DNA from 3 places in the Dietzia sp. ANT_WB102 genome. Region 3 is predicted to be linked to each of the others. Evidence: riboswitches for the same ligand, from Rfam matches in the RefSeq annotation. Region 3 holds a riboswitch; each other region holds the start of a gene.
The links. A riboswitch is a leader RNA that binds a small molecule or an ion and turns the genes downstream of it on or off. The one in region 3 is predicted to bind cobalamin.
Positions count from the first base shown of each region.

Region 1: linked by a shared signal. The riboswitch ahead of FQ137_RS03925 (ABC transporter substrate-binding protein) and the one ahead of FQ137_RS06485 (energy-coupling factor ABC transporter permease) in region 3 are both predicted to bind cobalamin.
Region 2: linked by a shared signal. The riboswitch ahead of FQ137_RS03580 (ABC transporter substrate-binding protein) and the one ahead of FQ137_RS06485 (energy-coupling factor ABC transporter permease) in region 3 are both predicted to bind cobalamin.

Region 1 covers NZ_VOBA01000001.1:862,372-871,952, reverse strand. The annotation lists gene FQ137_RS03940 (long-chain fatty acid--CoA ligase) at 1-466, opposite strand, end outside; gene FQ137_RS03935 (carboxymuconolactone decarboxylase family protein) at 546-959, opposite strand; gene ggt (gamma-glutamyltransferase) at 1,149-3,176, shown strand; cobalamin riboswitch at 3,235-3,370, shown strand; gene FQ137_RS03925 (ABC transporter substrate-binding protein) at 3,460-4,377, shown strand; gene FQ137_RS03920 (iron ABC transporter permease) at 4,374-5,402, shown strand; gene FQ137_RS03915 (ABC transporter ATP-binding protein) at 5,399-6,241, shown strand; gene FQ137_RS03910 (MBL fold metallo-hydrolase) at 6,241-7,062, shown strand; gene FQ137_RS03905 (TetR/AcrR family transcriptional regulator) at 7,059-7,697, opposite strand; gene FQ137_RS03900 (MMPL family transporter) at 7,690-9,581, opposite strand, start outside.
Region 2 covers NZ_VOBA01000001.1:791,488-801,068, forward strand. The annotation lists gene cobN (cobaltochelatase subunit CobN) at 1-229, shown strand, start outside; gene cobF (precorrin-6A synthase (deacetylating)) at 403-1,194, shown strand; gene cobA (uroporphyrinogen-III C-methyltransferase) at 1,194-2,000, shown strand; gene FQ137_RS03565 ((2Fe-2S)-binding protein) at 2,025-2,738, opposite strand; gene FQ137_RS03570 (ABC transporter ATP-binding protein) at 2,731-3,513, opposite strand; gene FQ137_RS03575 (iron ABC transporter permease) at 3,510-4,628, opposite strand; gene FQ137_RS03580 (ABC transporter substrate-binding protein) at 4,645-5,673, opposite strand; cobalamin riboswitch at 5,738-5,920, opposite strand; gene cobC (Rv2231c family pyridoxal phosphate-dependent protein CobC) at 5,964-7,019, opposite strand; gene FQ137_RS03590 (cobalamin biosynthesis protein) at 7,016-8,014, opposite strand; gene FQ137_RS03595 (HdeD family acid-resistance protein) at 8,024-8,581, opposite strand; gene FQ137_RS03600 (12-oxophytodienoate reductase) at 8,666-9,581, opposite strand, start outside.
Region 3 covers NZ_VOBA01000001.1:1,414,356-1,423,936, reverse strand. The annotation lists gene FQ137_RS06495 (sugar transferase) at 1-150, shown strand, start outside; gene FQ137_RS06490 (diguanylate cyclase) at 147-1,325, shown strand; cobalamin riboswitch at 1,373-1,604, shown strand; gene FQ137_RS06485 (energy-coupling factor ABC transporter permease) at 1,639-2,409, shown strand; gene FQ137_RS06480 (energy-coupling factor ABC transporter substrate-binding protein) at 2,406-2,768, shown strand; gene FQ137_RS06475 (energy-coupling factor transporter transmembrane protein EcfT) at 2,769-3,497, shown strand; gene FQ137_RS06470 (energy-coupling factor ABC transporter ATP-binding protein) at 3,494-4,294, shown strand; gene FQ137_RS06465 (GMC oxidoreductase) at 4,578-6,212, shown strand; partial or broken gene FQ137_RS15700 (alpha/beta fold hydrolase) at 6,451-6,987, shown strand; gene FQ137_RS15550 (alpha/beta fold hydrolase) at 6,984-7,319, shown strand; gene FQ137_RS06455 (SDR family oxidoreductase) at 7,445-8,290, shown strand; gene FQ137_RS06450 (MOSC domain-containing protein) at 8,459-9,385, shown strand; gene FQ137_RS06445 (MsnO8 family LLM class oxidoreductase) at 9,434-9,581, opposite strand, start outside.

The DNA.
Region 1 (9,581 bases), 550 kb from region 3:
GGACCTGCATCCCCTCGGGAGCCTCGATCGTCGCCGCGGCGCCTCCGGTGACGATCACGTGCTCGACGGTGGAGAACCGAGGAAGGAGCGGCTGCAGCAGCGGCACCAGGGTCGGGTCGACGATGATGACCTTGTCCTCGGCGTGGTTGGCCACGAATTCGAGCTGGTCGGGGAACAGCCGGATGTTGAGCGGATGCAGCACGGCGCCCATCGACGGGATCGCCAGGTACGCCTCCATGTGCTCGGAGTTGTTCCACTGGAACGTGGCGACACGCTGATCACCGTCGATCCCCAGCGAGCGCAGGGCGTTGGCCAGCTGCGCGGCCCGCTTGCCCATATCTCCGAACGAGACCTTCCGCGGCTCGTCGCCTGTCCAGGTGGTGATGACCGCGTCCTTGTGGACGGTTGCACCGAATTCGAGGATCGTGCTGATGTTCAGCTGCTCCGGCATCATCGTGCTGCGCATGAGGGGTGCTCCTGTCGAGGTGTGTCGGCTGTCACGCTTTCGCCTGAGACTACCTGCTGTCAATGACGCTCCCGGGCGACTACCCGTCGAGGTCGTCGAAGACCTCCTGGACGGTCCTCATCGCCGACAGGGCCGCCGGCGCACCGCAGTACCCCGACGAGTGGATGACCGCCTCGGTGATCTCCTCCCGAGTCAGCCCGTTGGTCAGCCCCCCGCGCACGTGACCGGACAGCTCGGCCTCCGCACGCAGCGCCACGAGCATCCCGATGTTCAGCAGACTGCGGTCACGCCGACCGAGCCCGGGCCGGTTCCAGATGTTGCCCCAGACGTTCTCGGTGACCACGTGCTGGATCGCCTCCGACGCCGTCCCGGCCGCCCGGTCCATGGCCCGGTCGACGAAGGCGTCGCTCATCACCTCGCGCCTGGTCGAGAATCCCTGTGTCCGCAGATCTCCGGCCGAAGGCCCCTCACCCGCCGAGCTCGTCGTCGTCATCTGGTCGTCCTTCCCATGGGCGATACGGTCGGCGACCATTCTCCCCGACCGACACACCCACCGCCCGCGCGGCCGCAGGGACGCGGCAGGTCACCACTCGGTCTCGCTCCGGCCGAAAGAGCCCCGCAACCCACGCCACGAGAGCACCCTGTGAAGAGGTATCCGGCTCACGACAAGGCGGCCCCGCTCATGCGCTCGAGAAAAACCGGACGGATCGCACGCGCGGTCCTCGCACTGACACTCACGCCCGTCCTGGTAGCTACGGCCTGCTCGTCCGACCCCGGGGGCGCTGAGAAGGACGCGGTGAGCTCCTCGCCGCCGCCACCCGCTGTGCCGGACCCCGCCGCCCGTCCCGGTTCCCTCGACGGTCCACCACTCCCCGTCCAGGACGCCGCGCCCTGCGCACAGAACGGCGGCGGCACGCCGGTGGGAGGTCCCCGCGACGGGGACACGGGCCCCGCCGGCCCCATCGCCGACAACCCGGAGATCGCGACCGGGTACCGCACCGGCATGACCCCCGTGGCAACCGCGTCGTACTCGGTGTCCACGGCGCACCCCCTGTCCACGCTGGCCGCGTGCGAAGTGCTCGCCGACGGGGGCACCGCCGCCGACGCGCTCGTCACCGCCCAGGCCGTGTTGGGGCTGGTCGAACCGCAGTCTTCCGGCCTCGGCGGCGGCGGGTTCCTCGTCTATTACGACCGGGACACCCGGCAGCTCGAGACCTACGACGGCCGCGAGACCGCTCCTGCGGCCGCCACCGCCGACTACCTCCGCCACATCTCCCCCGAGGACACCACCGAACCGCAGCCCGACGCCCGCCGCAGTGGCCGGTCCATCGGCGTGCCCGGAATCCTCCGCTTGCTCGAAATGGCCCACCGCGACCACGGCAACCGCGAGTGGCGCCAGCTTTTCGATCCGGCCGTGACGCTGGCCGACAACGGATTCGACATCAGCCCCCGCCTGGCGGAATCGATCGCGGCGTCCGCCGAGGACCTGGCCCGGGACCCCGACACCGCCGCCTACTTCCTCGACGGCGGGGCCGGCAAGACCGCCGGGACGCGGCTCACCAACCCCGCCTACGCCAAGACACTCACGGCGGTGGCCACCGAGGGCGCCGACGCGTTCTACACCGGCGCGATCGCGGAGGCCATCGTCGAGCAGGTCAGCACGCAGCGCGAAGGCATCACGCCGGGCGCGATGACACTCGACGACCTGGCCGGCTACCAGGCGATCACCCGCGACCCCGTGTGCAGCCCCTACCGGGACCACGCCGTGTGCGGAATGGGACCGCCCTCATCCGGCGGCACCACGGTCGATGCCACCATGACGATGCTGGCGGACAAGGACCTCGCCGCGTACCCACCGGTCGACGTCAACGCCGACGGGGGCCTGCCGTCGCCCGAGGCCGTCCACCTGGTGACCGAGGCCGAACGGCTCGCCTACGCCGATCGCGACGTCTACATCGCCGACCCCCGCTTCGTGCCGCCTCCCCTCGGTTCTCCCCTGACCCTGCTGCGGCCGGGCTACCTGGCCGGGCGGGCCGAACTCATCGACCCCGACCGCTCCATGGGCGAGGCCGAACCAGGTGACTTCGCGTTTGACTCCCGCGGCGTGTTCACCGGGCCCGAGCACGGCACCAGCCACATCAGCATCGTCGACGCCAATGGCGACGCCGCCGCGCTCACCACCACGGTGGAGTCTGCATTCGGCTCCTTCCAGATGGTCGACGGTTTCCTGCTCAACAACCAACTCACCGACTTCGCCGCCGAACCGCGCGACGAGGCAGGAGAACTGCAGGCCAACCGGGTCCAACCCGGCAAGCGGCCGCGCTCGTCCATGGCGCCGACGCTGGTCTTCGACGGGTCGCCCCTCAACCGTGGCGAACTGCGGGCCGTGGTGGGCTCGCCCGGCGGGTCGCGGATCATCCAGTTCGTGGTCAAGACGCTCGTCGGAATGTTCGACTGGGGGCTGGACCCGCAGCAGGCCGTGGGCGCTCCGTCCTTCGGGGCGTCGAACTCTCCCGAGACCGCGGTGGGCGGCGAGCACCCTGCCGTGGCCGGTGACGCCGCCGCGCTGACGGGCCGCCTGACCGAACTCGGTCACAAGGTCTCCACCGAGGACCAGTCCTCCGGACTCTCAGCGATCCTGCGTCAGAGCGACGGCACCCTCGTGGGCGGCGCTGATCCGCGGCGCGAGGGGGTGGTCCTGGGCGGGTGAGGCTCAGACCGGGGGCACGGGGCCCGGCGGACGGTTCCGCTGCGGGCCCGCCGCTCGGCTACCCTCAGGTGGTCCGGCTCCCGCGCCGGACACCCGTGGTACGCGGTGGAAGTCGGTGAGAATCCGGCGCTGTCCCGCAACTGTGATCCCACCTCGAGCGGGCAAGCCAGGTCGGCCGGTACTGCGGCGCCGTACGAACTGACCTCGGACGAAGGACGGTTGCGTGCCGCGGCGTCCACGTCGCAGCCGAGCTGCTTTCGTCCTCCGACTCCCGGAGGATGTCATGCACACCCCACGAACCCGCCGGCCCCGAACCCGCGCCATGCTCACCGCCGCCCTGACCACCGTCGCGCTGATCGCCTCGGCGTGCAGTGGCACTGCCGACGATGACGCAGCCCCGGCGGACCAGACCACCGCGGCGGCCGGAGAGCCTCAGGCGATCGTCTCGCTCGCCCCCACCACCACCGAGATGCTCTACGCCGTCGGCGCCGGGGAGCAGGTCGTGGCGGTCGACGAGCGCTCCGACTACCCGGAGGAAGCCCCGGTCACCGAACTGTCCGGCTACACGCCCAACCTTGAGGCGATCCTGGGATACGCACCTGACCTCGTGGTGCTCTCCGACGACAGCGGCGACATCGTGGACGGGCTCGAACGCTCCGGCGTCGAGGTGCTGCAGCTGCCGGCCGCACAGACCCTCGACGACACCTACGCGCAGCTCGAGCAGGTCGGCGCCGCCACCGGTCACATCGGCGAGGCCGCCGAACTCGTCTCGCGGATGCGAGGGGAGATCGACGACATCGTCGCGTCGGTTCCCGAGCGCGAGACCCCACTGTCGTACTTCCACGAGCTCGACGACACCTACTACACCGTCACCGACGCCACCTACATCGGCGAGGTGTACTCCCTGCTGGGGCTGACCTCCATCGCCACCGGGGACGACACCTACCCCCAGCTGTCCGAGGAGCTCATCCTCGAGGCCGACCCCGACGTCGTGTTCCTCGCCGACGGCCAGTGCTGCGGCGTCACCCCCGAGACCGTCGCCCAGCGTCCGGGCTGGGACGGACTGACAGCCGTCCGAGAAGATCGCGTCCACATGGTCGACGAGGACCTGTCCAGCCGGTGGGGCCCGCGCGTCGTGGACTTCATGCGCGAAGTCGCCGCGATCGTCGGGCAGATCCCCGTGAACCAGCCCGCCCCGTGACCCGCCCGTCGCCTCGCCACGCCCTGGTGCTGGGCGGGGCGACGCTGCTGCTGGCGGTGGCCGTCCTGCTGGGCACGCTCATCGGCCCGGCCGGGCTCACCCCGGGCGGCGTGGTGCTCGAGTTGGTCGACCGGTTACCACTGGTCGACGTGGACTCCGGGTTCACCGCCCGCCAGCAGGTCATCCTGTGGGAGATCCGTATCCCGCGCGTGGTGCTCGGCGCGATCGTCGGCGCGATGTTGGCGATCGCCGGCGCCACCTACCAGGGCGTGTTCCGCAACCCGCTCGCCGACCCGTACCTGCTGGGCGTGTCCAGCGGGGCGGGGCTGGGCGCGACCCTGGCCATCGTCGTGGGCGGCGCGATGGGATCGGCGATGGTGCCGCCCGCTGCCTTCGCCGGCGGCATGATCGCGGTACTGGCCACCTACACCTTGGGCCGCAGCGTCGGCGGCGGGCGCAGCGAGGTCGTCATCATTCTCGCCGGCGTCGCGGTGGCGGCGTTCGCCAGCGCTGTCCAGACGTTCTTTATGCAACGTCATGACGACACGCTGCGGCAGGTGTACTCGTGGATGCTCGGTCGAGTCTCGACCAGCGGCTGGACCGACGTGCGGACGGTGCTGCCCTATGTGATCGTGTCAGTGGCGGTGATGGCCCTGTTTCGGCGCACCCTCGACGTCATGGCGGTCGGTGACGCGGAGGCCGCGACCCTCGGGATCGCCCCGGCACGAGTGCGGCTGGTGCTCATCAGCGTGGCCACGCTCGGCACGGCAGCGGTGGTCTCGGTGTCCGGCCTCATCGGGTTCGTGGGCATCGTCATCCCCCACGCCGTGCGCATGCTCATCGGGCCGGGCCACCGGCTGCTGCTGCCGGTGTCGCTACTCACCGGAGCGGCCTTCCTCATCCTGGCTGACGTCGTCGCCCGCACCGCGACGAGCCCGGCCGAGTTGCCCATTGGCGTGGTCACCGCGGCGATCGGCGCTCCGTTCTTCCTCATCGTCCTGCGTCGCAGCCGGGGGCACATATGACCACCACCCCGCGGTCGCCCTACGCCCTGACCTGCCGCGACCTCCACGTCACGCGGGACCGCACGGCCATCCTCCACGGCATCGACCTGAGCGTCGACGCCGGATCCTGGGTGTCGTTGGTGGGCCCCAACGGCTCGGGCAAGACGACGCTGCTGTTCGCGCTCGCCGGCCTCATCCCGGCCACCGGCCACCTTGAGGTCGACGGACTCACCCCACACCGGGCGGGTCGCCGCAGGGTGGCGCGGACCGTGGCGATGATGCCCCAGCGCCCGGTCGTCCCCGAGGGGGTCACCGCCCGCGAGCTCATCCACCTCGGCCGGACCCCCCACATCGCCCGCTTCGGCACCGAGACCGCCCGCGATCACGAGATCGTCGACCGCGTCATCGACCGCCTGGGACTGCACGACCTCGCCTCCCGCACCGCCACCACCCTGTCCGGCGGCGAGCTGCAGCGGGTGGTGCTAGCTCGGTCCCTGGCGCAGGAACCGCGGGTCCTGCTCCTCGACGAGCCCACGAGCGCACTGGACATCGGTCACCAGCAGCAGGTGCTCGACCTGGTCGACAGCATGCGCCGGGAGAGCGGCCTGACCGTGCTGGCGGCCATGCACGATCTCACCTCGGCCGCCCACTACGGGGAGCGGCTGGTACTGCTCGACCGGGGCCGGGTGGTGGCCGACGGTCGGCCCGAGGAGGTACTCACCGTCGAGCGGGTGGCTCAGGTGTACGACGCGCGTGTGGAGGTCCTGGACCGCCGCGACGGACGCGCGGTGCTCCCGCTGCGGGAGCGGGGCGCGGACGCCGTCCCCCCTCCGTGGCGGGGCACAGGGCCGGACGCGTGATGGAGGTCGTCCTCCTGGGGACCGGCGCCGCCGACGGCTGGCCCGCCCCGTTCTGCAGGTGCGGGTCGTGCGGGGAGGCGAGACGGCTCGGCGTGGTGCGCGGCCAGACGTCGGCGCTCGTCGACGACGAGTTGCTGATCGACTGCGGACCGGAGGCGCCCAGCTCGGCAGTCCGGCTCGGACGAACTCTGGCGTCGGTCAGACATCTGCTCATCACACACGCCCACGCCGACCACCTCGGCCCGCAGGCGTTGTTGTTCCGCTCGTGGATCCCCGACGCAGGCCTGCTCGAGCTCATCGGCCCCGCGGACGCCCTCGAGGCATGTCGGCCCTGGGTAGGCCCCGACGACCCGGTGCGTTTCGTCCCGGTCGCGGCCGGAGACCACCTCACGGTGGGAGCGTACGAAGTCCGTGTCCTGCCCGCCCGTCACCGCGTGTTCCGCACCGGCGATGCGGTCCTGTACGACGTGACCGGGCCCGGCGGCGATCGCCTGCTGTGGGCCAGCGACACCGGACCGTGGGACGACGAGTGGTTCGGCGCTGTACGCGATGCCCACTTCGACACGATTTTCCTCGAGGAGACCCTCGGCGACCGCGAGGAGATCTCCCCCGCCCACCTCGGACTGCCCCGGTTCGGTGCGATGCTCCGGCGGTTGCGCGAGGTCGGGGCGGTCGACGAGCAGACCGACGTCGTGGCCGTTCACCTGGGGCACCACAACCCGCCGCCCGACGAGCTGGCCGCGCGGTTACGTGAGCACGGCGCCCGTGCGGGGGTCGACGGGGAGGTCGTCCACTGCGGCCCCCGGACTACTCCGCGCTAGCGGAGTCGCCCCGCCCCGTACTCGAGGAGGCCGAAAGCCTCGTCGAGATAAGACTCCGCGACACCCTGCTCCTCGACCCCCTGCTCCGGATCGCCCTGCCCGGCCGCGTCGCCCCCGGCCACGCGCGGATGGTGCCTGACCACCGACGCCCCGGCGGCCAGGCTCAGATCCACCAGCACTCGAACCCGCACCCCGCTCAGCTGGGGCGACCTGCGGCCAATCGCCTCGTACAGCGGCTCCAGGAGTTCCTCGGCGACGCAGGTTCTCGCCTCGGCGCTGAGCATGAGCCCGATCTGCTCACCGGCAACGAGGAGGTTCTCCGCGGCATCGATGTCGTCCGCGGAGCGTCGGTACAGCTCCCGGATGATCCGATGAAGTGCAGCGATCGGGTTCAGATCCGCTGGCGCCTGCTCCATCTGCCGCACCCAGTCGGCGACCTGTCCCTGCAGGAAGTGCACGAACGCATCCTCGCGATGCGCGAAATAGTTATGGAACGTTCGGGTGGACACCCCGGCCCGCCCGGCGATGGCCGCCACCGTCGCGCCCTCCGCCCCCTCGGCGACCAGCAGTTCGACCGCCGCCACCGAGAGTCGGGTGCGCGTGTCGGCCTTCTTGCGCTCGCGCAGGCTAGCCATCGGAGTGGGTCCCGGCAGCACCGCCACCGGAATGGTCGTTGCGCTCGTGCCTCCCCGCGCCGTCGGACTGGCTGGCGACAAGGTCAGCCGAGTGTCGGCCACCGACCAGTGCGGGCTCGAGGGCCTCGTCCGCGTGGTCCGCGGGGTGGGCCGAGCCGGATGGCTTGTCATTCTCCATCGACTCCAGGGCCGACCCCTCGACGTCGACGGCCGGCAGGATCCGGTCGAGCCAGCGCGGGATCTTCCAGGCGCGCTCCCCGAGCAGGAACATCACGGCAGGGATGAGCGTCATGCGAACGACGAAGGCGTCGAACAGGACCGCTACTGCCAGCGCGAAGCCCATGACCTTGATGAACTGCTCGTCGATCGTCATGAATGCCGCGAAGACGCTCGTCATGATCAACGCGGCCGAGGTGACCACGCGGGCGCCGTGCTTGAAGCCGTTGGCCACCGCGTTGTGGGCTGTCTTCCCGTGCACCCACCCCTCACGCATCCGGGTGACGAGGAAGACCTGGTAGTCCATGGCCAGGCCGAACACGATGCCGATGAGGATGATCGGCAGGAAGCTGATGATCGGCTGCGGGTCGGAGACGAGACCGCCCCAGCCCTCCTGCCAGAGCGCCACGGTCAGACCGAACGTGGCCGCCACCGACAGTCCGAAGCCCAGCGCGGCGATCAGCGGCACCCAGATCGATCGGAAGACCAGCATGAGCAGGATGAAGGCGAGCGCCAGGACGATCCCGATATACGGCAGCAGCACCTCGGACAGTCGCTCGGAGATGTCCTCGTAGATCGGGGTGACGCCGGTGACCGAGTAGGTTCCGCCGGTCTGCTGCTCGAACTCCCCGACGCTCGACCGGATGTCCTCGAGGACCGTGGCGGCCCGCTCATCGGTCGCGCCGAACTCCGGGGTGATGAGCACCTGGGCTCCGTCCCCGGCCTCGTTGGTCTCGATGATCTGGGCGTTCTGCACGCCCTCCACCGCCTGGATATCCCCCACAGCGGTGGCCCAGGCGGCCGGGCGGTCTGCCTCGGGGACCTCGAGCGTGTCGACGAAGGCGATCATCGGGGCGTTGCGGCCGGGGCCGAACGCGTCCGACGTGAGGTCGTACGCGGTGCGGTTGGGGGTGCCCGGAGCCATCGTGCCGTCGGACGGCATGGCGAGTCGCAGCTGGACGGCCGGGATCGCGAGTAGGCCGAGCAGGAGTACGCCGACCACGGCGTGGAGCACGGGGCGCTTGCGGACGCGCCGCACCCACGTCAGGCCCATGGTCGGCTTCTCGTCCTCCGGGTCCGGAGCCTTGACGACGGGAACACGCGCGGCGAAGACCTTGGTGCCCACGGCGCCGAGGACGGCGGGCAGCAGGGTAATGGCGACGAGGACGGCGACGGCGACGGTCGCGGCAGCGGACAGGGCCATCGCGGTGAGGAAGGGGATATTGATGATCGACAGCGCGGCGAGCGCGATGAGGACGGTCAGACCCGCGAAGACCACCGCGGAACCCGCCTTGCCCACGGCGAGCCCGGCCAGGTGTGCGCGCTCGCGGAAGGGGATCGTCTTGAGCTGCTGCGCCAGTTCCCGTGGCTCGAGATCGTTACCGCCGATGTGTTGGACCAGCTCGGTCCGGAACCTGGACACGATGAACAGCGCGTAGTCGATGCCCACGGCCAGGCCGATCATGGACGCCAGGGTCGGAGTGAAGTTGCTGATCGTGTCGGTGAAGGAGGTGGAGGCGAAGATGCCGGCGATGCCGATGCCGACTCCGACCACGCCGACGAGCAAGGGCAGCCCCGCTGCGACCATCGATCCGAAGGTGATCGTGAGAATGACGGCGGCCACGGCGATACCGATGATCTCGCCGGTAAGACCGATCTCGGACGCCT
Region 2 (9,581 bases), 620 kb from region 3:
CGTCCACGACTGGATGTACGACTCACTCGCCCGGGAGTACGTCCTGGACGAGACCAACCAGGAGTTCCTGCGTCGCTCCAACCCGTGGGCACTGCGCGGGATGATCGAGCGGCTGTCCGAGGCCGCCGACCGAGGCATGTGGGCCGAGCCCGACGCCGAGGTGATGGACCGGATGCGCCAGGTGTACCTCGACGTGGAGGGCGACCTCGAGGAATCCCATGGCGACTGAGCTGCTCCCTCGCGGGCCCGGCCGCCCGCCCGCGCGCCCGGCCCCCCAGGCGCGCGCAAGTACTGCATCCGCGCACGAAATCTCATGCGCGTCTGCAGGACTTGCGCGCGGATGCGGGAGTAGCGCTCAAGCACGGACGCGGGAGCAGGGGACGCGGGAGCAGGGGAAGCGTTATGTCTGAGGCGCCGGATCGGGGGCCGCGGCGCCGGCTGCGGGTCGTAGGCATCGGCTCGGGTGGTCTCGACCAGATCACCGTCGAGGGGATCGACGTCCTGCGGGCATCCGACTACGCGATCGCCGCGGTCAAGGGACCCGACGACCCGCTTGTCGACTTCCGCCGGCGCCTGCTCGCCCGGCACGCGCCGGGCGTCGAGCTGGTGGGCGTCACCGATCCGGAGCGGGACCGCTCGTCGTCGTCGACCTCCTCCCCGAGCGGCTACCGCGGCGTGGTCCTGGACTGGCACGAGGCCCGATCCCTGGCCTGGGAGCACGCTCTCGAATCGCGGCCCGGCGACGTCGCGATCCCCGTGTGGGGCGACCCGGCGTTCTACGACTCCACACTGCGGATCGTGGATCGGATCGCCGAGCGCGGCCGCCTCGACGTGGACGTGGAGGTGATCCCGGGCATCTCTGCCCTGCAAGTCCTGGCCGCTCGACACCGCCTGGTCCTGCACGAGATCGGCGGCACGGTCACCGTGACCACCGGCCGACGGCTGCGCGAGGTGGTGGCCGCCGGCGCCGACAACGTAGTGGTGATGCTCAACGCCGACCTGCCGCTCGAGGACCTGGCCGACTGGCACATCTGGTGGGGCGGCAACCTCGGCGATGCCGGTGAGACCCTCGTGGCGGGCCGGGTAGGCGACGTCCTGCCGGACCTGCGGGCGCACCGCGACCGGCTGCGCGCCGACTATGGCTGGGTGATGGACGTGTACATGCTCCGGCGTGACGAAGGGACTCAGACCTGATGTCGAGCGAGCGAGACGCAACCGGCCGGGTTGTCCTGGTCGGCGGCGGTCCCGGCGACCCCGGACTGATGACCGTGGCCGGGCTCGACGCGGTCCGCTCCGCCGACGTCGTGGTGACCGATCGCCTGGCCCCCGTCGCTGTGCTCGACGACCTCGGGCCCGACGTCGAGGTGATCGACGTGGGCAAGGTGCCGTTCGGGCGGGCCACCCCCCAGGAGGAGATCAACCGGATCCTCATCGACCATGCACGACGAGGCCGCACGGTCGTTCGGCTCAAGGGCGGCGACAGCTTCCTGTTCGGCAGGGGCGGCGAGGAGCACCTCGCCTGCACGGATGCCGGGGTCCCCGTGACCGTGATCCCGGGCGTCACGTCGGCGTTCTCGGTGCCGGCCCTCGCCGGGATCCCGGCGACCCATCGCGGGCTCTCACAGGGGGTGTCGGTGGTCTCCGGGCATGTGCCCCCGGGCAGCCCGGACTCGACCCTCGACTACGGGGCCCTGGCCCGGTCGGGGACCACCCTGGTGCTGCTCATGGCGGTGACGAATCTCCCCGCGATCACCGCCGAGTTGCTCGCGCAGGGCCTGCCAGGAGCCACGCCGGCGGTCATGATCGAGAACGGTTCCACGCCAGCGCAACGGGTCCTCCGTGGGACGTTGGCGACGATCGCCCGCGATGCGGCCGAGGAGGAGATCGCGCCGCCGGCCATCACCGTGATCGGGGCGGTCGCCGCGCTGGCGGAGCAGCTGGCGCCCGGGCTACCCCCGCCTAGCCGGGCCGGCAGTGAGGTGGCCTTTCCGTCCCGGTGACGTCCCCACTGCCACGCAGCCGGGTTACGCCCGCCGGGACAGCTCGGCCCGGCGGTCCTCCGGGGCGCGGCGTGGGCAGCTCGCGCATTTTCCGCCCTCGGTCGCCACATAGATGAGGCAACAGGAGCTGCGGCGGACGAACCGTCGCACCCGATTGGCGCCCTCCACGTCCACGTAGCGGGCCGGCAACAACGGTGGCCGACACACCGTCCGGGCCAGCTCCGCCCCGCGGTCCGGGTCGCCACCCGCGCGCCCCGCCTCGAGCGCCCGGTTCGCGATGGAGTCCGTCGCAATAGCCCACAGCGCGCGTGGGGCCGCGCCCGAGACAGTCGCGAGGGTGGTGATCACCTCCGCGTGGGCCTCGGCGAGCGCGTCCGCGAACTCCCGCGCCGACGGCAGCAGCCGATCCGACCGCGCCGCCTGCAGATAGCCGTTCGGTTGCAGCGAGACGGTGAGCCGTTTCGGACGGGGATCCGGAGCCACCCCGGAGACGAGGAGCATCGTCAGGGGCGCCGCCACCAGCGACGAGCTGGCCGAATACCACCACAAAGTCCCGTTCACCCGCGGATCGTCGTGAGACCAACGCCGCCCGGTGTCCTCCACCCGCTGGGCCAGCCACCGCGGGTCCGCCAGCACCGATCCGGGCAGGACCCGGGGACCGTGCTCGATGGTGCGCGCGAAGTCCCCCAGCGGTCCCGAGACGTCGGCGTACGCGGCGGCGACGGATCCGTCACGCATCGGCCAGTCCCCTCACGTCGAGCGTGCGGCGGCCGTCCGGGCCCGCGCACACCTCACCACGGACACCGAACACCTCCCGCAGTACCGCGGCGTCGAGCACCTCCTCCGGCGCCCCGGTCGCGACGAGCCGGCCGCGGTGCAACACCGCCACGGCGTCGCAATACTCGGTCGCCATCCGAAGATCATGCAGCGTGAGCAGGACGGCGAGCCCGTCGGCCGCTAGTTCCCGCAGGAGCGCCAGGACGGAGAGCTGCTGGTGCAGGTCGAGGTGGTTGGTCGGCTCGTCCAACAGGAGCACATCGGGCTGCTGGGCGAGGGTGCGCGCGATCGACACCCGCTGCCGCTCGCCACCCGACAGTGCAAGGACGTCGCGCCCGGCCAGGTCCGCCAACCCGACCCGGGCGAGGACGGCCTCGACAACCGCGGAGTCGTCGCCGCCGAAGGGCTCGAAGAGCCCGCGGGTGACCGTCCGGCCGAGCCGCACCGACTCGCGGACCGTGATGCCGCCCAGCGAGACCGGTTCCTGCGTGCTCGCCCCGACCGCCCGGGCCAGGGATCGTCGACGGAGCGAGGCGATGTCCGCGTCATCGAGCGTCACCATCCCGGCGGAGACCGGCAGGGCGCGGTAGCAGGAGCGGAGCAGCGTGGTCTTGCCGCTGCCGTTCGGTCCGACCAGCGCGGTGACACGGCCGGGTGCGACCGTGAGGTTCACGCCGTCGAGGACCTGCCGGCCACCCAGTCGCGCGGAGACGCCGAAGGCGGTGAGGGTCGTCATACCGTCGCCTTCCCGTAGCGGCGCCACAGCATGAACAGGAACACCGGGCCGCCGACCACGCCGGTCACCACGCCCACCGGCAGCTCCGTGCCCTCACTGACCGCGCGCGCGGCGATGTCGGCGAGCACCAACGCCACCGCGCCGAGCAAGCCCGCCGTGGGCAGCAGCCGTGCTGACGTGCGGCCGGTGAGGAAGCCGGCGAGGTGGGGGATGAGCAGACCGATGAACCCGATGGTCCCGGACACCGCCACGGCTCCGGCGGTGAGCAGTGAGACGAGCAGCAGCATGAGCACGCGGAACCTGGGGACGTTCACGCCCATCGCGGTGGCGCTGTCGTCGCCGGCGAGCAGCAGGTCCAGGTGGCGGCTGCACAGCATCACCACGGTGCCGGCGACCGCGAGAATGACGACCGGCGCCCACAGCATGGCCCATCCCGCGTCACCGAACCCGCCCGCGAGCCACCGCATGACCGTGCCCAGCTGATGGTCGTCGCCCAGTACCAGCAGAGTGAAGGTGTTGAGCGCGCCGAAGACCATGGTCATCGCGGCCCCCACCAGCACGATGGCGGTGGTGTCGTGGGCGCGGCGGGCCACCAGGACCACCCCGGCCAGCGGGAGCATCGCGCCGAGGAACGCCGCCATCGGCAGGGTGAAGACTCCCCACGTCCCGGCGCCCACCCCGAGAACCGTGAGGACCACCACGCCGAACCCCGCACCGGAGGAGACCCCCAGGAGGTACGGGTCGGCGAGCGGGTTGCGAGTTACCGCCTGGGCGACGCCCCCCGCCACGGCAAGTGACGCGCCCACGGCCGCCGCCATCAGCGCGCGGGGGAGGCGTGACTCGATCACGATCGCCTCGCGGGCGTCACTCCACCACGGGTCGACGGCGCCCGGCGCAAGGCGATGCGCGACGATCGCCCACACGTCACCGAAGGGGATCGACACCGACCCGAGCGAGACCCCGGCCGCGATGGACGCCGCGAGCCCCGCCAGGAGAGGTAGACAGATGAGCCACAGCGATTGCCGCCCGGTGGGTGGGGGGACGGCCGGGGTCGGAACCGGGCTCGGGGCGCCGCGGTCGACGCGGTGAACAGGCTTGTCGGCGACTGTCGTCATGTCACTGCCCGTCATGTCACTGCCTGAACGCGTGCGGGTGCAGCTCGCGAGCGATGGTTTCCACGGAGGTCGCCATGCGGGAGCTCTCGAAGAAGTCCGATAGCGGCACCACCACGATGCGGTTCTCGCGGATCGCCGGCGTGGTGGACATGATGGGCTGTGCGCGCAGGTAGGCGATCTTGTCCTCCGCGCTGGTCGCGCCGTAGTCCAGCACCACGATCGCCTCGGGCTGCCGCTCGCCGAGGATCTCCCACGTGGTGGTGAGGTAGGGGCGGTCGCCCTCGGTGAAGATGTTGTCCGCGCCCGCGTACTCGCCGATCAGCTGGCCGATGCCCACGCCGCCGATGGTCGTCGGCTCGGCCTCGCCGCCGTCGTAGAAGAACGTCGGGGTGCCGGTGACGCCCGCCGCGTCGAGCGTGGCGCGGATGTCCTCGACTTCTTCGGTGATCCGGTGTGTGAGGTCCCGCGCGCCCTGGTCGACGGCGAGGAGTCGGCCGAGCTGGGAGAAGTCGGTCTCGAGCATCGACAGGTCGGGGAAGCCCTCGCCGCAGTACTCCGAGAAGAGGAAGGTGTTGATCCCTGCGGCCTCGAGTGCGTCCCGGCTGCGGCCCTCCTTCTCGTCAAACGCGCTGCGCATCCCGCCCACCACCAGATCGGGCTCGAGGTCCACGATCTGCTCCCAGGTGGGGTACTCCTTGGCCAGCGACGGGATCGCGTCGAACTGCTCGGCGACCTCGGGCAGGATCTCGTCCTGCTCGCCGTAGCCCATCCCGACGATCCGGTCGCCCGCGCCCATCTGGATGAGCGTCTCGGTGACGTGGTCGTTCATCGAGACGATGCGCTGCGGTGCAGCGGTGTAGGTGGTCTCGCGCTCGCAGTTCGTGATGGTTACCGGCTCGGCGAACGGCTCGACCGAGCCGTTGGTCTCGGCTGCCTCGCCGCGGGAGCAGCCGGCGAGGGCGAGTCCGGCGACGAGGAGCGTGGCGAGCGTGGTTGTGGTGTGTCGAGTGTTGGTGTGGCGAGTGCTGGTGTGGCGACGGAACATGATCAGACCTCGGATCGTGTCGTGTGGCCGACGACCACGACAGACCCGCAGGACGGACGCGCGTCAACAACGCGTGTCACCTGACAGGACTCCGGATCGCAGACCTCGGCGATGACTTCAGGAGTCGGACATCCGGGCAGGCGATCGGGCTCGCAGCCACTGATCGTGGCTGCACACCGTTGCGGGTCAGCGCCGGATTCTCACCGGTCTTCCCCTGCGTACGGACGTCAGTAGTGCGTCTCGAGCATAGGCATACGGGTCGGGGCGAGGGCAGCGCCCCCGGTCGGCCGTCACTGTGATCGTTCGGCCTGCGCGCCCTGCCATGCGGTCACAAGCCCCCGAACGGTGTCGGGTCCGCGGACGGCCAGCCGCACGTGGGCCGGGTCGAGGCCGGGGAACGTGTCGCAGCGACGCACGGCGTAGCCACGCGATCGGAGCCCGGCCCGGAATTCCTCGGCATCGAGGCAGGCAGGGGTCCTGACCAGGATGAACGGCGCGGCCGGTGCCACCGCGATCTCGATCCCGGCATCGGTGAGCAGACCGATCATCGCGGCGCGGTCGGCGCGGATGCGGTCCCGGATGTCCGCGAGGTGGCCGGCCGCCTCGTCCGAACAGCACGCCGCGACGGCCTCGAGCTGGAGGGTGCCGAGCGGCCAGTGCACGCGGTGTGCGGCGAGATCGGCGAGGACGTGAGGATCGCCCACCGCGTATCCGGCCCGCAATCCGGCCAACGCCCACGTCTTGGTCACCGAACGCAGTACCACGAGCCCGGGCAGGTCGGCCCCGGCCAGCGTCGCCGCGGCCTCGTCGTCGACCACGTCACAGAACGCCTCGTCCACCACGGTGACCCGACCGGGACGGCACAGGGAGGCCAGGGCCTCGCGTGGGTGGAGGACGGACGTGGGGTTGGTGGGATTGCCGACGACGACGAGGTCGGCGGACTCCGGGACCAGTGCGGGGTCGAAGGCGTACGGCCCGGGCAGCAGCACCCGGGTCACCGGCACGCCCGCCCGGCGCAGCTCCACCTCGGGTTCGGTGAACGACGGGTGCACCACGGCCGCGTGCAGCGACCGGCGCGCGGCGTGCGCGGCGAGGAGATGGAAGCCCTCCGCCGACCCGGCGAGCGGCAATACCCGAGCCACGTCGGTCCCGTGCCGGCGTGCCGCGGCGCGTCGTGCCCTCAGGTCATCGTCAGCGGACGGGTATGCGGCCAGGTCGGCGACGCGGTCGCGCAGACGCCGTGCCAGCCATTCCGGTGGGCGTTCGCCGTGGACATTGACGGCGAAGTCGACGTCACCGGGCCCGACCTGGGTATCTCCGTGGACGTTGAGGAGGTCGTCTCTCACGCCGCGGCCTCCCGTGGGTGGCGGTTGCGCCACGCGAGGACGGCACGGGACCCCACCAGTCCGGCCACCGCGACGGCCGCAGTGCTCACCTGGACCCGGTCGTGCAGGAGCACCGCGCGACGAATGTCGTCGGCCTGCACCGGCCGGCCGTCACCGAGGACCGCCCTGTCCTGCACGCCGTACGGGTACGGCGTCGGCCCGCCGAGCCGGACCCCGAGCGCGCCAGCACATACCGCCTCGACCACCCCGGCGTTCGGACTCGGGTGCGCCGGAGCATCGCGGACCCATACGCGCAGGGCCTGCGCGGGACTCCCGCCCACCGTCGGGGCGGCGACGACGCCGAGGACCCCAGCCACCCGGGCGGGCAGGAACCCCAGTACGTCGTCGAGCCGCGCCGAGGCCGTTCCGAAGTGGCGGTACCGCTCCGAGCGGTGCCCCACCATCGCGTCGAGGGTGTTGGCCGCGCGGTGCACCGCAGCGCCTGGCGGGCCCGCCACCGCGGCCCAGAACAGCGTCCCGACCGCCGCGTCCGACGTGTTCTCCGCTACCGACTCCACGACTGCCCGGGCGAGGCCGCCTGGGTCGAGCGCGGCCGGATCACGTCCGCACAACCACGGCAGCAACTCCCGGGAGCCAGCGTGGTCGCCGCGGGCGAGCAGGTCGCCCTGCTGCCGCGCGACTGTGAGCAGCGACGATCCGCCGAGGCACGACCACACCACGGCGGCGTTCCACACGACGGCCGCCGCGCGGTTCCTCGCGGCGAGACGCCCGGCGACCGTCACGGTCGCGGCCACGCCGCCCACGAGGACGCCGGTGAACAGCAGGCCCGCGGCGCGCTGCGAGTGAGCCGTCTGCCCCGGTCGCAGCAGAGTCGACTCCGCGATGAGAGCCATCCGGCCGAAGCCTGCGACGGGATGGCGCCGCGCCGGGTCACCGACGAGGCGGTCGAGGAGGAACCCCGCCGCGATCCCCGTCGCGCGGGCGCTGGTGAGCATCGCGGCCCGTCAGTTCTTGAGCGGCAACGCGCGGACCACGTTGAGGACGCCGAGCACGACGAGCGAGATCGCGAAGAACCACCAGAGGAAACCCGCGCCCCACACCGGGGTGCTGAGCAGCGCGAAGCCAGCGAGGACGGAGATGATGGCGAAGATGATCGTCATCGCGGTGGACCCGGTCTCGCCGAGAGCGAACAGCGCCGTGAAGCCCTCGACGATCCACATGACGCCGATCATGACAGTGACGAACAAGGCGAGGAAGACCGCAGATTCCCGGAGTGAGGCGAACGCGTACACGCCGGCGAGGATGAACAGCAGGCCCAGGAGCGAGTGGCCGATACGACTGCCCGTGCTCTGCCACCGGGCGATGAACGCGACCGTGATGTAGACGATGCCGGCGGCGATCGCATACACCGCGAGCACCCCGGTCACGGCGAGTGCGGTCTTGACGGGCCAGACCAGCACAGCGATGCCGAACCCGAGAGCGATGAGGCCGCTGATCAGCAGCGCGGCCCGGAAAGGGTTGACGCGGCGGGCGGCGTGGACTGCGTGACTGGGCGTGGACACGGCGGGGCTCCGATCGGGATCGTGACGATGACTCGGCTGAGCGTTGGTGAATCCTCAACGTATCGCGGTCCCGCCCGCTCGTGGTCAGGCCGGGGGACGCAGGGGTTGCTCGTGGACCTCGCGCACGAATTCCGGAAGCGGCCCGGCCTCGCGTAGGACCTTCGCCAACGCGGGGTCGGCAAGGTGGAGTCGGCCCACGGAGATGAGGTCGAATTCGCCGCGCTCCATGCACTCCACGACGCGAGCGATGTTGTCGGCGGCGACGGCCGGCTTGCCCGACTTCTGCTCGCGCAGGGACGTGCCGATCCCCACTCCGCCCACCGCGCCGGACGGCAGACCGGTGAGCCTGCGGGCCCACCCGGCCAGGGACACCTCGCCGTCGTCGCCTCCCAGATCCGGGAAGGCCGGGTCGTCGAAGCGCCGGGTCGAGGCGTCCAACAGGTCCACGCCGGCCTCGGCGAGCGCGCTCAGGTAGACATCCAGCTCGTCCGGGGTGGTCGCCTTGCGGACGGTGTAGTCCTGCTGTGTGTGCTGGGAGAACCGGTAGAACAGCGGCGCGTCGGGACCGATCGCGGCGCGAACCGCCCGGACGACCGCTGCGGGGAAGCGGCTGCGCGCGGCCAGGTCACCGCCCCAGTCGTCGGTGCGGCGGTTGGTGTCGGCCCACACGAAGGCGTCGAGTAGGTACCCGTGGCCACCGTGCAGCGTCACGCCGTCGAACCCGGCCTCCATGGCCAGGCCGGCCGAGCGAGCGAACGCGTCGATGACCTCGGAGATGTCGCCGTCGGTCATCGGCGCCACCTCGGGCGTCCAGCGGGACACGCTGCGCTCCGAGTAGTTGGTGACACCCGGGGTCCCCCACCGGCCGGAGGGCCGCATGGGGTGCATCTGCATCAGCTGGTCGCGGTGTGCGCGGTCGAACCGGGCGTTGGCGCCCCAGAGTGGTCCGACGTGCCACAACTGGGCGATGATCCGGCCCCCGGCGGCGTGGACGGCGTCG
Region 3 (9,581 bases):
TGGGCGGCGATCCACGGACTACGCGGAGACACGAACATCGGCGACCGCGCCCTCTACGACAACTTCTATATCCAGAACTGGTCTGTGTGGCTCGACGTGAAAATCCTGCTACTCACCGCCAGAGCGGTTCTCAGGGGCACGGGCTCATGATTATGCCCCTGCAGCTCTGGGAGAGGTACGACGCCCGGTCCGCCGCCGTTCTTGTCAGTAGCTGCGGGGGGCTGCTGCTCCCGCTCCTCGCCATCGCCAGTCCGGAGCTGTTCCACGCGGGCGCGATGTCGGCACTGGTCGCGGTCTGGATGTGCGCTGTCGTCCTGTTCGTCTTCACGATCCGGGTCGGCAAGCTGACGGACAGGCAGTTCGGGGTGGTCGGCATCACCGCCATGGTCGGCGTCGCGATCTCCGCGTCCATCGTGACCGACCCGGCCGTCGCCCCGGCGATCGTCGCGCTCCTGTCCGCGATGCCCGCGATCGCCGCGATGTCGTCGACCAGGCGGACCACGATCGGCTTCACCGTCGCAGCGTTGCTTCTCGCCGCCGGCTTCTCCGTTTTCTGGTCGACCTCCCTCACCGCTCGACTCGTGGCGGTCGCCGCCTCCATCCTTACGGTCTCGATACCCGTGGCCCTGGTCGTGGCCCTCCGGAGCTCCCTGGAGTTCGCGATGGAGAAGGTGGCGCGACTCGGAGAGATCGACCCACTCACCCACGCGTTGAACCGCCGCGGTCTCACCAGGCGGCACGCGCGGGTGTTCGAGCACTGCGTTCGCCGGGGCCTGCCGGTGGGCTTCCTCCTCATCGACATCGACCACTTCAAGTCAGTCAATGACAGCCGCGGGCACACTGCCGGCGATCGGGTGCTCGTGAATTCCGTAGCCACCATCGCCGCAGCGGCGCCACCGCACAGTCTGGTGAGCCGCATCGGCGGCGAGGAGTTCGTGGTGATGTCCGCTGCCGAGAACAAGGCGGACGTGAGCGCCGCCGCGGAACGGATCCGGATGGCGGTCGCGGCGGAAGGCGAGGTGACGGTGAGCGTGGGCGCCGTGGTCGCCTCGATCGTCACAGAGTCCGAGGGCTGCCCGAACGCCTCCGCGATCATTGATGAACTCACCCGGCAGGCGGACCTCGGCGCGTACCGGGCCAAGTCTCTCGGCCGGGACCGGGTGGTGATGCGCACCGCGCCCACGATCCACTGGACACCCGGGATCGAGGACGAGGGCACCGACTCGCCGGTCAACCTCAAGAGTGGTCACCCGTTGGGTGCACTGGCCGGGCAGGAACTCAAACGTCGGCGACAGGCTCCCGAGGAGAGTCGGCGGATCGCCTAGGTGCGTTTCCCCCGGCCGGTCGGCCTGTGGCATCGTCATCGCGCTTCCCCTCGGGAGGCGCCCACGGTATACGCTTTGCGCAGCTACGGCGTTCGGGAACCCGGTGTGAGACCGGGGCGGCCCTCGCCACTGTGAGCGGTGATGTCACCGGTCCTTCGTGCCACTGCCCGCACTTGTCGTGCTGGCGGGAAGGCGGACCGGCGGCGGTTCGGCCCGTCTCGATGAGATGGGCCGGGAAAACCGTGAGCCAGGAGACCGGCCGTGGCTGCCACCACGAGTGCCCGCGAGGTGACGGGCAGAAAGGTTCCACCAGATGCATATCGCAGAGGGTTTCCTGCCGTCGGCGCATGCCGTCGCATGGACCGCCGTCGCGGCGCCGTTCGTGATTCACGGCGCGCGGGAGGTCGTCAGGACTGTCCGTCGGACGCCGGAGGCGGGTGTGCTCCTGGGCGTCGCCGGGGCGTTCACGTTTGTCATGTCGGCCATCAAGCTCCCCTCGGTGACGGGGTCGAGCTCGCACCCGACCGGGACGGGCCTGGGGACGATCATCTTCCGACCACCGGTGATGGCGTTTGTCGCCACCGTGGTCTTGTTGTTCCAGGCGTTGCTGCTCGCGCACGGAGGGATCACCACACTGGGCGCGAATGTGTTCTCCATGGGGGTTGCCGGCCCGTGGGCTGCCTACGCGGCGTTCGTCGCGTGTCGGAGGGTCGCGATGCCGCTGCTGGGTGCGGTGTTCGTCGCCGCGTTCCTCGCCGACCTCATGACGTACATCACCACGAGCGCCCAGCTCGCGTTGGCGTTCCCGAGTGCCGAGCACGGTCTGTGGTATTCGATGGGCGAGTTCCTCGCGGTCTTCGCTTTGACGCAGATCCCGCTCGCGATCGTCGAAGCGCTCGTCGTGGTGGTCATCGTGAGTGTTCTGATGCGCATCGCCTCGCGCGAACTCGACCTCCTCGGCTTCTTCCGGCGTGCACGCCTCTCGGACCCCGAAAACGACGACGACGAGGCAGTCGCCACCGGGGCCGACGGTGGCGCCGGCGGCTCCCAGGCTCGGGTCGGGACCACGGAGGTGTCGCGATGACCGGCCGCAAGCACGTCAACGTGTGGGTGCTCGTCGGGCTGATCGCCGCGGCTTGCGCGATCGCGGTGTTCTCCCTGATCTACGGCACCGGGGCGGGCGGCGCCTTCGAGGGGGCCGACGGACAGGCTGAGGGCACGATCGGCGAGGTGTCGCCGCAGTACGAGCCCTGGTTCGAGCCGCTGGTGCCCGAACTGCCGGGAGAAGTCGAATCGGGACTGTTCGCGCTCCAGGCCGGGATCGGCGGCGGGATCGTCGGCTACGGCATCGGCGTCCTGCGGACCCGGTCCAGGCACCGCCGGGACAGCGGGATCGCTGCCGCGGGCACTGCCACTCCCGGCGCGGCCCCCGCCGGGCACTAGATGAATCCGATCGAACTGGCGGCCTCCCACAACCGCTGGTCGGCCCTCCCCACAGCGGAGAAGCTCCTGCTCTTCGGTGGCTTGCTGGTGGCGGCGCTTCTCGTGCCGCCGCCGGTAGGCCACGCGGTGATCCTGGCCATCTGTGCGGCGTGTGCGCTTGTCCTGGCCCGGGTGCCCGCCCGGGTCTATGTGCCGGCGCTACTCGCGCCCGTCGTGTTTCTCCTCCTGGGCACCGGCCCCCTCATCTGGGATCTGGTGGATTGGCGTTTCGTGGTGGACCCGGCCGGGGTGGACACCGCGTGGCGGACGGTGAGTCGCGCGAGCGCGGCCACCGCTACCACCATCACGCTGGCCTGCACGACTCCGGTCGCGGACCTGCTGGCCGCCGGGCGGCGGGCGGGACTTCCCGGCCCCCTCGCGCACGTCGTGGACACCACGTATCGCCTGATCGGCATCCTCATCGGCACCACCCGCACATTGCGCCAGGCCCACGATCTCCGGCTGGGCAACCGGACCGCGCGCGCCGCGATCAGCTCGGTGGGCACCCAGTTCGCTTCGGTCTTCGTGCTGGCCGTGACTCGCGCCCGGGCGATCGACGACGCGATGTCGATGCGGGCCGAACGAGGCGAGACCGCGGTCCTCGCTCCGGCGCGTCCGGTCTCCCCCGCCCGCGTGGCCGTGATCGGGGTGGTCCTCGTGGCCGTCGCCGCCCTGGGGGTCGTGACGTGACGATCCTCGCCCTCCACGGTGGCCGGTTCTCCTACCGGCGGGCCGACACGCCCGGCGGGCGACGGCACATCGTGCTCGACGGCGTCGACCTGGCGGTGTCTGCCGGGGCGCGGATCGCGCTGCTCGGCGGGAACGGCAGCGGCAAGACCACACTGATGCGCCTGCTAGTGGGTCTGGCCCCCCTCGAGGCGGGCGTGATGGAACTCGACGGTGTGCGGCTCCGGGACCGGCGGGCGGACCGGACCCGTCTCCGGGAGTCCGTGCAGATGGTGCTCCAGGAGCCCGACGATCAGATCTTTGCCACTTCCGTGCGCGCCGACGTGTCGTTTGGCCCCGTCAATCTCGGCCTGGGTTCCGACGAGGTGGCGCGACGGGTCGACGAGGCGTTGGAGTCCCTAGCAATCACCGATCTCGCGGACCGCGTCCCCCACCACTTGTCCTTCGGTCAACGCAAGCGGGTGGCACTCGCCGGAGCGTTGGCGATGCGGCCCCGCGTCCTGCTCCTCGATGAGCCGACTGCGGGACTCGACCCGCTGGCGTGCGACGACCTGGTGGCCGCGTTGGATGCGCTCCACGAGACGGGGACGGCGATCGTCATGGCCACCCACGACGTGGACCTCGCGTGGGCCTGGGCGACCGAGGCTGTCGTGCTCTCGGGGGGCCGACTCACCCGCGGGCCAGCCCACGACGTGCTGCGGGACCGCGAGTTGCTCGCCACGGCCAGACTGAACCCGCCGTGGGGCGCGGCGGTCTCGCATCGTCTCGGCCGAACCGTCCTGCACCCGGGCGAGGTGTGACCCGGCCACCGGGGAGACCGCAGCCCCGCCCCCGACCGACACCCGTAATAGATCTATTATCTTGTCCTGGCCGCCATCTGGACGACTTACCATCCTGACGCCGTGGTGAACTCCGCTGCGACATGTTATTTGCCGGGCCTAAGGACCTCAATTTCCGCCCCTGGACGCCACTGAGATCTTTCGTCGATACCCAACGGTAACCTCTTTCTCAGCCTGTAGACATCTGAGAGTGGGCACCTCCCGGTGCCCGCATGACCTGTCAGAGCCGTCTTCCAGGAGTCTCATGCCCCCGCATCTGTCACTGTCCCGTCGTCGATTTCTCATGAGCACAGGGCTGGCCACCGGCGCCGCTGCGGCTGCGACGCTGGCGTCGTCGTCATCATCGTCCGCAGCGCCGCTTCCCCGGCGCGCACTGGCGGAGGGCGACCGCGTCCCCGCCCTGGTGATCGGCAGCGGCTACGGTGGCGCCGTTGCGGCGCTGCGGCTGACCCGGGCGGGGATCGCCACCCACATCGTGGAGATGGGCCGGAGCTGGGACACACCGGGGCCGGACGGCAAGATCTTCTCGGGGATTCTCGACCCGGACAAGCGGTCCACGTGGCTGTCCGACAGCACCGAGCAGCCCGTCAGCAACTTCATGGGCTTCGGGATCAACAAGAAGATCGAGCGCTACGTCGGCATCCTCGATGCGGAGAGGTTCTCGGGCATCAAGGTGTACCAGGGCCGCGGCGTCGGAGGCGGTTCGCTGGTCAACGGCGGCATGGCCGTCACGCCCAAGCGGGACTACTTCGAGCACATCCTGCCGACCGTCGACTCGGCGCAGATGTACGACACCTACTTCCCGCGCGCGAACGCCGCCCTCGGCGTCAACCACATCGACCAGGCCTGGTTCGAATCCACGCCCTGGTACAAGTTCGCCCGCACCGGCCGCAAGACCGCGCACCGTTCCGGATTCGCCACGACGTTCGTGCCCAACGTGTACGACTTCGACTACATGAAGCGCGAGGCCGCGGGAACGGCGTCGGCCTCCGCCCTGGGCGGCGAGGTGATCTACGGCAACAACGCGGGCAAGAAGTCCCTGGATAAGACCTATCTCGCCCAGGCCGCGGCCACCGGCAAACTCACCATCTCCCCGCTGCACAAGGTCACGGCCGTCGCGCCTGCCGCCGGCGGCGGCTACCAGGTGACGATCGAGCAGATCAACGAGCAGGGCGCGGTGATCGCCACCAAGAACGTCACCGCGGACCGGGTTTTCTTCGCCGCCGGAAGCGTCGGGACCAGCAAGCTACTCGTGTCGATGAAGGCGCAGGGCCTCCTACCCAACCTGTCATCCCAGGTGGGTGAGGGGTGGGGCAACAACGGCAACATCATGTTCGGGCGCGCCAACCACATGTGGGACGCCACCGGCCCCAAGCAGTCGACCATCCCCACCATGGGGATCGACAACTGGTCCGACCCCACCGCATCGATCTTCGCCGAGATCGCCCCGCTACCGGCGGGCCTGGAAACCTACGTGAGCCTGTACCTCGCGATCACCAACAACCCGGAACGGGCCCGCTTCCAGTTCAACGCCGCCACCGGCAAGGTCGACCTCACCTGGAAGGTGTCCCAGAACCAGCCGGGCATCGCCATGGCCAAGAAGGTGTTCGACAAGATCAACAAGAAAGAGGGCACCATCTACCGCACCGACCTCTTCGGTGTGTACAAGACCTGGGGCGACGACTTCACCTACCACCCGCTCGGCGGCTGCGTACTGGGCAGGGCGACCGACAACCACGGACGACTCCACGAATACCCCGGCCTCTACGTGGTCGACGGTTCACTGGTCCCGGGCAACGTGGGCGTCAACCCGTTCGTCACCATCACCGCGCTCGCCGAGCGGAACATGGACGTCATCATCGCCACCGACCTGCAGTAGGCCGGGCGGGCGGCCGATGACTGCCAGCTCCGCCGGGTCGCCTCCGGCGAGGTTTCTCCGGGACTTGTGCGCGGTGAATGCACGAATCTACCGACTTACGCTGCGTGTCGGGACCATTCCCCACGCGCAAGCCGTGGCGGCCAGCGCGGACCGAGCAGCTAACCGCTACCCCGCCGGGTAATCCAGGTTCAACGTGACGCGCACCTCGGCGATCCTCGAACCACTTAGGCTGGCGGGCATGACCGAGCACCTCGTGCACGTCGGCGATCGGGCGATCGCCGTTCGGGACTTCGGGGCTGCGGATGGTGAGCCGGTGCTGCACTTCCACGGGACGCCGGGGTCTCGTCTCGAGATGGATTTTGGGTCCGACATCGCGCGACGAAGGGACGTGCGTGTGGTGGCGTTCGACCGCCCCGGATATGGCAGATCCGATCCCGGCCCCATCCGTGCGGTGCAAGTCGCGGGGGACGCGGAAGCGATCCTGGACCGCCTTCGGATCGATCGTGTGGCCCTCTCGGCCTGGTCAGGTGGCGGAGCGTTCGCGCTGGCCACCGCCGCCAGGATGCCCGAGCGAGTCACTCGGGTCGGGGTCGCCGGAGGAGTCGCCCCTATCCTGGAGCTGCCGGACGGAGAGCAGTTCCTGACCCCGAACGATCTCGAGGCTCTCTCCCACCTCCCTGCGGACCCGCCCCGCGCCGCGGAGCTGTTCTTCTCAGGCAACAAGGACACGCTTGACGCGATGGTGTCCGTGATAGATGACGATGCCGCGCCGTGGATCGACTGGATGTGGCAGGACAGCGACCCGCAGGTGCGGAGGCGAGGCGGGCACTGTTCGTCTCTTTCCGCGAGGCACTGCGGCAGGGAGCGCTGGCGATCGCGTGGGACAACGTCGCCTTTGTCGGTCCGTGGGGGTTCCGACTCGACGACGTCACCGTTCCTGTCCACCTCTGGCACGGAAGCGAGGATCAGATGGTGCCCCGTTCCCACGGCGAGTGGTTGGCGGCGCATCTCCCCCACGCGACGCTGAAGATCTACGAGGGAGAGGGCCACCTCCTGCCGCTTCGCCACTGGGACGAGATGCTGCGAACACTGACCTCCGCGGCCTGAACGGCGGGGACCCGAGGGTTCCGATCCACAACCCGAAGGTTACTCGCGGGTAACCTGTCGTTCCAGGGCTGCCATGCGTCGCCCCGTGAACGTAAGCCCCGGTCCGCCGGAGAAGGAGTGCAGACATGAGCGATAATTCGAACAACGTTGTCCGTGGAGCGACGGTCGTCGTCACCGGAGCCGCCCGCGGCATGGGAGAGCTTTACGCGCGTCGCGCGGTGCGTGAGGGGGCCCGTGCCGTGGCCCTGTGGGACGTAGACCTACCCGCGGCCACCACGCTCGCGCAGGAAATAACCACCCCTGCATGCGAGGTCCGTGCGTACGGTGTCGATCTGGCGGATGCCGCGGCGATCGCCTCGACCGCGCAGCGCACCCGCGACGACCTCGGCTCGGTGACCATCCTCATCAACAACGCGGGCATCGTGCGCGGCGGCTACTTCGCCGATCAGGACATCGCCCGCGACATCGAACCGACGATGGCCATCAACGCGCTGGCGCCCATGCTGGTGACGCGGGAGTTCCTGCCGGCGATGATCGCCGACCGGTCCCGCGAGCACCGCATCCTCAACATTTCGTCCGCGGCCGGCACACTCGCCAATCCGGGGATGAGCGTGTACGCCGCCTCCAAGTGGTCGCTTCTCGGGTGGAGCGAGTCGCTCCGACTGGAGATGGAGAGCAGCGGGAACTCTCACGTGGCGGTGACGGCCTTCTGCCCGAGCTTCGTCTCCACCGGCATGTTCGAGGGCGCCCGCGGTCCGCTGATGACGCCGATCATGACCCCCGAGGCTGCCGCGGACGCGGCCTGGCAGGGCATGCTCGACCGTCAGCCGGTGGTGCTCCGCCCGTGGACGGTCAAGGTCTCGATGGCCCTGCGCGGCATCCTGCCGACGCGGGTGTGGGACGTGCTGGCCGACAAGGTCTTCAAGGTCTACTCCTCGATGGACAATTTCAAGGGCCACGGCGGGAACTGACCGGCGCCCGGGCGCCGGGCCGGACGCTATCGGGCGCGGGGCCGGGCGCAATCGGGCGCGGGGCCGGGCGCACCGGACTCGCTGAATAGCGCCGACAGGTGTCAACACATTGCTACGGTGCGACCTGTGCCTGGGCCGACGGGGTCCGGCGGGCGAGGTGACGAAAGCATGCGAGTGGGCCGGGTCGGTGAACTGTGGCGGTATCCCGTCAAGTCGATGCAGGGTGATCGCCTGTCCACGGCGGAGATCACCACCCGCTGGGGTGTGCCCGGCGACCGAGGGTGGGGGCTGCGCGACGAGACCGTCGGGGAGATCCGCGGCGCCAAACGCATCACCTCCCTGTTGCAGTTCCACGCCCGCTACCTCGAGGAGCCGGCCGGGGATTCGACGCCGCCGGTGGAGATCACGTTTCCCGACGGGTCGGTGCGGCGCAGCGACGACGACGACATCCATGCGGCCCTCTCGAAGACGGTCGGCCGCGACGTGACGCTGTGGCCACGCATGCCGCGGGACGACCACGCGCACTACCGCAGGGTGCGAACCAGCAAGAGCGAGATGCTCGCCCAACACGACCTGGGACCGAACGAGGAGTTCCCGGACTTCTCCGCCCTGCCCGAGGACGTGCTGGCCGAGCTGTCCCGGTTCGCGACCCCGCCGGGCACCTATTTCGATGCGATGCCCCTGTCTCTACTCACGACCGCCTCTCTGGCCACCGTCCGTCGGGCGGCGCCGGACTCGGCGATCGACTCCCGACGGTTTCGCAAGAACATCATCCTGGAGACCGATGCCGGAATTGAGACGGCAAGCGGCGGGTGTCCGGAGCTCGACTGGGTGGGCCGCCGGCTCCAGATCGGCGAGGTCGAGTGCGACGTGGTGATGCCTATCGCGCGGTGCATCATGGTGGGCCTGCCGCAGGCAGAGCTCCCGCACGACCGGGCCATCCTGCGGGCCCTGGCAACCAGTACCGGCATGGAACTGGGCGTCTACCTCCGCGTCGTCACCCCGGGCACGATCTGCGAGGGTGACGTGGTCGACCTGCACGAGGCCGGGTCGGCCGCCGAGCGCGCCCCGATCGCCGCCCCAGGGGCGCACTAACTTTCTGCGGCGGTCCCCTCTCAGGACATCGACCGAAAAGGGTATTGCCTACCGCCTCGGCGCCAGCTCGAACATCTCGGCCAGCAGGGTGTGTGAGTGTCGCCGGGCGACCGGGTCGGCGATCATGTCCTGGATCATGAGTTCGTCGGCGCCGGACTCGTCGAGCATCTGCTCCAGCGTCGCCCGCACCTCGTCG